Regions from separate parts of the Lysinibacillus sp. ACHW1.5 genome, predicted to be linked through region 1. Evidence: riboswitches for the same ligand, from Rfam matches in the RefSeq annotation. Region 1 holds a riboswitch; each other region holds the start of a gene.
What was found. Region 1 has a riboswitch for cobalamin ahead of L6W14_RS02500 (ABC transporter substrate-binding protein). Riboswitches for the same ligand answer to the same signal wherever they lie in the genome.
Positions count from the first base shown of each region.

Region 2: another riboswitch for cobalamin. It lies ahead of L6W14_RS20215 (FecCD family ABC transporter permease); the one in region 1 lies ahead of L6W14_RS02500 (ABC transporter substrate-binding protein).
Region 3: another riboswitch for cobalamin. It lies ahead of L6W14_RS13575 ((2Fe-2S) ferredoxin domain-containing protein); the one in region 1 lies ahead of L6W14_RS02500 (ABC transporter substrate-binding protein).

Region 1 covers NZ_CP091777.1:531,428-533,696, forward strand. The annotation lists gene L6W14_RS02495 (acyl-CoA dehydrogenase family protein) at 1-629, shown strand, start outside; cobalamin riboswitch at 687-870, shown strand; gene L6W14_RS02500 (ABC transporter substrate-binding protein) at 1,007-1,975, shown strand; gene L6W14_RS02505 (FecCD family ABC transporter permease) at 1,972-2,269, shown strand, end outside.
Region 2 covers NZ_CP091777.1:4,024,408-4,026,676, reverse strand. The annotation lists gene L6W14_RS20220 (biotin transporter BioY) at 1-521, opposite strand, end outside; cobalamin riboswitch at 676-864, shown strand; gene L6W14_RS20215 (FecCD family ABC transporter permease) at 1,011-2,057, shown strand; gene L6W14_RS20210 (heme ABC transporter ATP-binding protein) at 2,063-2,269, shown strand, end outside.
Region 3 covers NZ_CP091777.1:2,713,472-2,715,740, reverse strand. The annotation lists gene L6W14_RS13580 (energy-coupling factor ABC transporter permease) at 1-510, opposite strand, end outside; cobalamin riboswitch at 659-844, opposite strand; cobalamin riboswitch at 1,095-1,277, shown strand; gene L6W14_RS13575 ((2Fe-2S) ferredoxin domain-containing protein) at 1,423-1,794, shown strand; gene cobJ (precorrin-3B C(17)-methyltransferase) at 1,799-2,269, shown strand, end outside.

The DNA of each region.
Region 1 (2,269 bases):
TGCACGTGGAAGTAGCGACAGTTTTTGATCTTATTCAATTATACGATAAAGTGACAAGTGGACAGGGCACACAGCAAGATCTTATTATGAATCGTTTATATATTGCCATTATGAAAAAGGAAACGGCAGAGCAAGCTGTTCACTATGCTAGTGAGGCAATTGAATTACATGGAGGTAATGGCTATATAGAAGACTTTGTAACGCCTCGCTTATTAAGAGATGCGCAAGTATTGACGGTGTGGGAGGGGACGGCTAATATTTTGGCCTTGGAACTCATTCGTTTAGTAGATAAGTTTCATGCCCATGAACTGTTTGTACAGGAGATGGAGGAACGATTAGACAAATTAGCTAACAGTTCATTAGTACAAATTGTTAAAGAACAATTGGCGAATATGTCTGTGAAACTCCAAATTTTTAGCGCTTTAGACGAAGCAACGAAAACTTTTGAAGCAAAAGGTGTGGCGGAAAAAATGGCGCACCTTTATGAAAGTGTCATAGCGGTTGAGTGGGCACATAAATTTGGTGGGAAATATGAAAAACTAGCGGACATTTATTTAGAGCAGACATGGTCATTAAGAGAAATGGGTGCACAAATGAAAACAGTTCAATACTTTTCTGAAATTGTATAATGGCCGGGGAGTCGTCTTGAATGGAGGCGACTTCTTTCATTTTCATGTATAATGAAATCAACTGAATATTATAAAGGTTCTTTACTTAAGTAAAGTGAAAAGGGAAATCGGTGTAATTCCGATGCGGTCCCGCCACTGTAAGTGTGAGTTTTTTCAAATGATGCCACTGAAGATTTCGGGAAGGCTTGAAAAATCGCAAGTAGCACTAGCCAGGAGACCTGCCTTTATAACGACATGACAACCTACGAGGATAGGGTGGTGGATTTTGTATCAGTTTTTTTGGTGCGATTTTGCCCCCTCATCGATCAAAGATGAGGGGTTTTATTTTGATGTAGAATAAAGCGAAATGTCGCACGGATCAACGAAGGAGGATTCACATGAAGAAATTTTGGAAAATAGGATTATCAGCATTTTTAGCAGTAGGCTTGCTAGCTGCTTGTGGGCAGGAAGCAAAAGATAACAAGCCATCTAACGAGCAGCAAACACAGCAAGAAACAGCCCAGGTGGATGAAGCAACATTCCCAATGACGATAACAGATGCCCTTGGTAAGGACATTACACTTGAAGCACCTCCTGAGAAAATTATTTCACTTATTCCGAGTAATACGGAAATCCTTTTTGGACTAGGTTTAAATGATGAAATAGTTGGTGTTACGGACAACGACGATTATCCGCCAGAGGCAGCTGAGAAGGATAAGGTTGGCGGTATGGAATACGATATTGAAAAAATTATTGCTTTAAAACCAGATATCGTTTTTTCACACGAATCTAGCATGTCTCTTTCAGAAGAGGCTATTGCACAGCTTGAATCAGCAGGTTTGAAAGTATTTGTTGTAAAAAATGCACAAGACTTTAATGAAACATATACAACAATTGAGCAACTGGGACGTGCTACAGGGAAATTACCAGAGGCAGAAAAAATTGTCGCGAATATGAAGGCAAAAGTAGAAGAAGTTTTGTCTAAAGTCAAGGATGTTGAACCCAAAAAAGTGTTAGTTGAAGCATCAGATGAGCCAGATATTTATACAGCTGGCAATGGTACATTTATGAACGCGATGCTTGAAATGATTAATGCAGAGAATGTAGCTGTAGATGGCGATAATTGGTATAAAATTGATGCAGAACAAATTATCGCAAAAAATCCAGATGTCATCGTGGTGACATATCATTATGTACCAGATATTTTAACGAAAATACCAAAACGTGCGGGCTTTGATACGATTAATGCCGTAAAAAATAATGCGATTGTGCAGGTAGATGAAAGTACGACAAGTCGTCAAGGGCCACGTTTAGCTGAAGGTCTAGAAGAATTAGCAAAAGCAATCTATCCTGAGGTATTTAAGTGAAAAACATAGCACTAGCCTATACATTAACATGTACGCTTCTTCTTATTAGCATCTGGTGTGGCGTAGCGATAGGCTCGGTTCATATTCCATTAGAAGTATTGTGGAATAAGGCGGTTGATGAAACAGCCGCCAATATCTTTTGGAAAATTCGTTTGCCTCGCGTGTTATTAGCGGGACTAGTAGGCGCATCTCTAGCTATTGCTGGAGCAGCTTTCCAAGGTTTATTAAAAAATCCATTAGCAGATCCATATACACTAGGGGTTTCATCAGGGGCTTCTGTTGGTGCTGTTTTAA
Region 2 (2,269 bases), 1.1 Mb from region 1:
TCTTTTGGTAGTGGAGGAATCATCCAAAGCCAAGCGAGCTTATATGAAAAATTCTCTGGCGCACTTGCCCAAAGCTTATAGGCAAAAAACATCCAATTTGTTCCTATCAAATAATTTATAGCCGTTGCTACCAAAGCAGCTACGATAAAACTTTTCTTTGTCCCGCTTCGTTCTACGATCAATCCTGCAACAAATGCAGCTAATATAAATGTAATAATAAACCCAAAGGTAGGGCTTAAAATTTGGCCAATTCCACCACCGAAACGAGCAAAGACAGGGGCTCCTGCCAATCCTACGCACATATAAATTGTGCAGGCGAGCGCACCTTTTCTACTACCAAGAATAAGCCCTGCTAAAATTGCAAAGAAGGTTTGAAGCGTAATGGGTACACCACCAACTACCATAAAAGGTGCAAAGGAAGTGATATTAGCACCCACCATCATTAGCGTTGAAAATAACCCAATGTAGGTAATGTCAACAGTTCTTAACTTATGGTGACTATGTTGTGTAACAGTTGCCATGAATTTCACCTCGCTTTATAAGTTATTACTGCTAGTGTAAAAAACGAATGTATTTGTGTCAACCTTATTGTTTATTTAAGTTAACTCAATTGCTGAATTAAATTGAAGTAGACTATCTATCTATAAAAATGTATGATAGAACCGTCACCATTTTATAACTTCAAATACTATTGGTGTGACATTTTTAAATGTCACTTAAAAGGGAAGTCGGTGGAAGTCCGACGCTGTCCCGCAACTGTAACGAGGAATCCTATAATATGATTTGCCACTGTTTAAGAATGGGAAGGCAATTATAGGATAGTGAATCGAAGCCAGGAGACCTGCCATTTAGTAATACCTGTAATGCCCACGAGGATGCAAGCAATACGGACAATAGCTGGATATTTTTCTGACTTTGTTTAATCTAGGGTATTTCTATGCGCATTTTCGCATGGGATACCTTTTTTTATTGCTTCATTCATCAATATATTCAGTAGGAGTTTAAAACAGATGAATAAAAAATTTATGTTATTTTCCTTCGTACTTTTCATGGTATTAATTGTTTCAATGACCTTTGCTGTAATGGTTGGCTCAGTTTCAGTTACACCGCTATATGTATGGAAAGTTATTCTTTCTAAAATTCCTTTTATACAAAATTCGATCGAGCAAGATTGGAGTCGCTCTCAGGAAATCATCATCTGGCAAATAAGAGCACCTCGTGTTTTGCTAGCAGCGATAGTAGGAGCGGGGTTAGCTATTGCAGGGGCAGCCATTCAGGCACTAGTACGTAATTCTATTGCAGACCCGTATATTCTAGGGATTTCTTCAGGGGCAGCTGTCGGCGCTACTTCTGTGATTATTTTAGGAGCCTTTTCATTTTTAGGTATTTACGCTCTTTCAGTATCCGCATTCCTTGGTTCATTACTTGCCATTGCACTTGTCTTTTTCTTATCACGTGTTGGGGGACGTGTCTCTATTTTCCGCTTGCTATTGGCAGGCATGGCTGTGTCCTTTATCTTAACGGCTATCTCTAACTTTATTTTAATGATGTCAAAGCAAGAAGGGGCCTTAAAGGCTGTTATGTTTTGGATGCTAGGTAGTTTAGCTGGAGCCAAATGGAATAATATTGTGATTCCAGCTTTCGTATTCTTTATTGTATTTGGGCTACTGTGGCTACACTATCGCAATTTAAATTTATTATTACTAGGAGAAGAGGCGGCAGTGACATTAGGCGTTAATCTTCAGCAATTCCGTATTCAGTTAATACTACTAGTATCTCTATTAACAGGTGTGCTTGTCGCAGTTAGTGGTTCTATAGGATTTGTGGGATTAATTATTCCCCATATTGTGCGTTTAATTGTGGGCTCAAACTATAAATACGTAATACCTATCAGTGCTTTAATAGGTGGAATATTCTTAGTGTGGGCAGATGCCTTTGCTCGAATTATTATTGCTCCTCAGGAAATGCCAATTGGTATTATTACAGCTTTTTGTGGAGGACCATTTTTCATTTGGCTTCTCCGTCGTAACAACTATTCTTTCGGTGAAGGAGATTAACTTCCATGACATTAGAAGCGAAACAAATATCATTCTCCATTTACGATCAGCGTATACTGCATGATGTAAGCATTCAAATAAAAGAAAAGCAATTTGTTGGATTAATTGGTCCTAATGGGAGCGGAAAATCAACATTGTTAAAAAATATGTATCGTCTCCTAAAACCTGAAAGTGGATCGGTAGTATTAAATGAGCAAGATATATTAAAGCAA
Region 3 (2,269 bases), 2.2 Mb from region 1:
CATAGCTGCAAAGAATATGGCTAGTGAAAATGACAACCCTACTTTTTGAGCCCCTTTAAAGACAAAGTAAGCAATAAAAGGACCAACAATAGCCATAGAAAAGGCATTAGCCCCTAAAGTTGTAATTCCTCCATGAGCTAATAATAAAGATTGAAATAATAAAACGATTGTTCCAATTACACTCATTGCTAGAGGGCCAAAAAGTACTGTCCCAAGTCCTACACCAGTTGGGTGAGAGCAACTACCTGTAACTGAAGGGATTTTTAGGGCGGATAGCACAAAGGCAAAGGCTCCTGAAAGCCCCAAAAGCATTTTTGTTTCAGGATTTTCATCAATGGTTTTTCGAATAGAACGCAATCCTAGAATGATAAATGGGATAGAGATCACCCACCAAAAAATAGCCCATTCGATTGGTAAAAAACCTTCCATGATATGCATGGCAAAGGCACGTTTTGGCACGATTAAAAAGGCCAGTAAAAAATAACTAAGTTTCCACCATGATAATGTCAAAAAGCTTTCCTCCTAACTAATTAATAGATTTTTAGAATATTGCGTGCGTAATTAAAAAAAGCACTTCTCCTTAGGTGGAAAAGTGCATAGCTAAAAAAGCAAATAACAGTCTCATCTGCTAAGCCGCACACCTATCCTCGTAGGTTGAAACGATCACTTATTTTTCGGCAGGTCTCCTGGCTCTAGTTCAATGCTTTATAGGTCTTCCCATCCGTTGGACAGTGACATATTCTATAAAGCTCCCTATTACAGTGGCGGGACCGCGCCGGACTCAAACCGGCTTCCCTTTTAAGCAAAATGACAAGCACTTTGCACCGAAAAACATTCAAATTGTGAGATTTCACGACAAAGTGTAACATGAATTTCCATAAATATGCTATACCTTTTATGAAATTTTTTAAATTAAAGGTCAACGGTGAATATTCTGATAAAATTTTGTGTGCAAATTATATGATTGTATAAATTTCATACCTAGTTCCATTCAAAATTGATAAATTTGTCATAAATTTTTAAAGAAATATTGAAATTTTAAAATAATAAGATATGATAAAGACAGTTTTCTATTTAAAATTCTACTAAAAATTTCATATAAAACGTCAATAAGTGCTCGAATAGCTCGAGATAATAGGGAAATTGGTGAAAATCCAATACAGCCCCCGCTACTGTAATAGCTGATGAAATCGCAAAGCCACTGGTGCAAACTTGGGAAGGTGCGACAGTAAAATGAAGCTTAAGTCAGGAAACCTGCTTATTTGATTGTGCATGCAAACTTTTCGGAGGGAGAAGTTGAAGCGAAAGCGGGTACCTGTATTTCATTCTATTCGTTTTTATTTGGCTTCTACAAAACCTTTACTCTTCGTTATAGAGTAAAGGTTTTTCTTTTTCCAAAAAGCAAATGAGGGGAGACAGAAGATGACAACTTGGAATTTAGAGGGGATGAAAACACATCTCTTTATTTGCAATGGCAGTAGCTGCATGAAAAAGGATGGGGAGGAAATTACCTTAGCCATTCGAGATGAGATACAGCGGCAAGCACTCGATCAGGAAATACATACGACAAGAACGCGCTGTAATGGACGCTGCAAGGATGCTTGTGTGGTAATCGCTTATCCTCAAGGAAACTGGTATCGTGTGCCATCAACAGAGCATGCTAGAACACTAGTACAAGATTTACATCATGAATCCTTATACAACGAACATGTCTTTACACTTCGTGAAGGTACATTACAGCGTACTGCTCAAACAACTGCCATTAAAGGGATCGAAAAGGTGAAAGAGGGGTAACAACATGGCGCAAAAAGGAAAAATTTTCGTAGTAGGCTTTGGACCTGGAGATTTTAAGCATATTACGACACGTGCAGTAGAGGCTTTACAACAAAGTGATATGATTATAGGCTATAAAACCTATGTAGAGCTGATTCAAGATTTAGTAAGTGCAAAATCGATTGTTAGTACAGGCATGACAGAAGAAGTGTCGCGTGCACAGGAAGCCGTTCGTCAAGCCGAAGCAGGGAGCATCGTCTCAGTAATTTCGAGTGGTGATGCAGGCGTCTATGGCATGGCAGGATTAGTCTATGAGGTGTTAATTGAGCTAGGCTGGACAGAAGCTACAGGAATTGAAGTAGAAATTGTTCCTGGGATTTCTGCGATTAATTCATGCGCTAGCATACTTGGTGCACCTATTATGCATGATGCTTGTACAATCAGTTTGAGTGACCATCTAACACCATGGAATTTAATTGCAAAGCGTGTCGAGGCA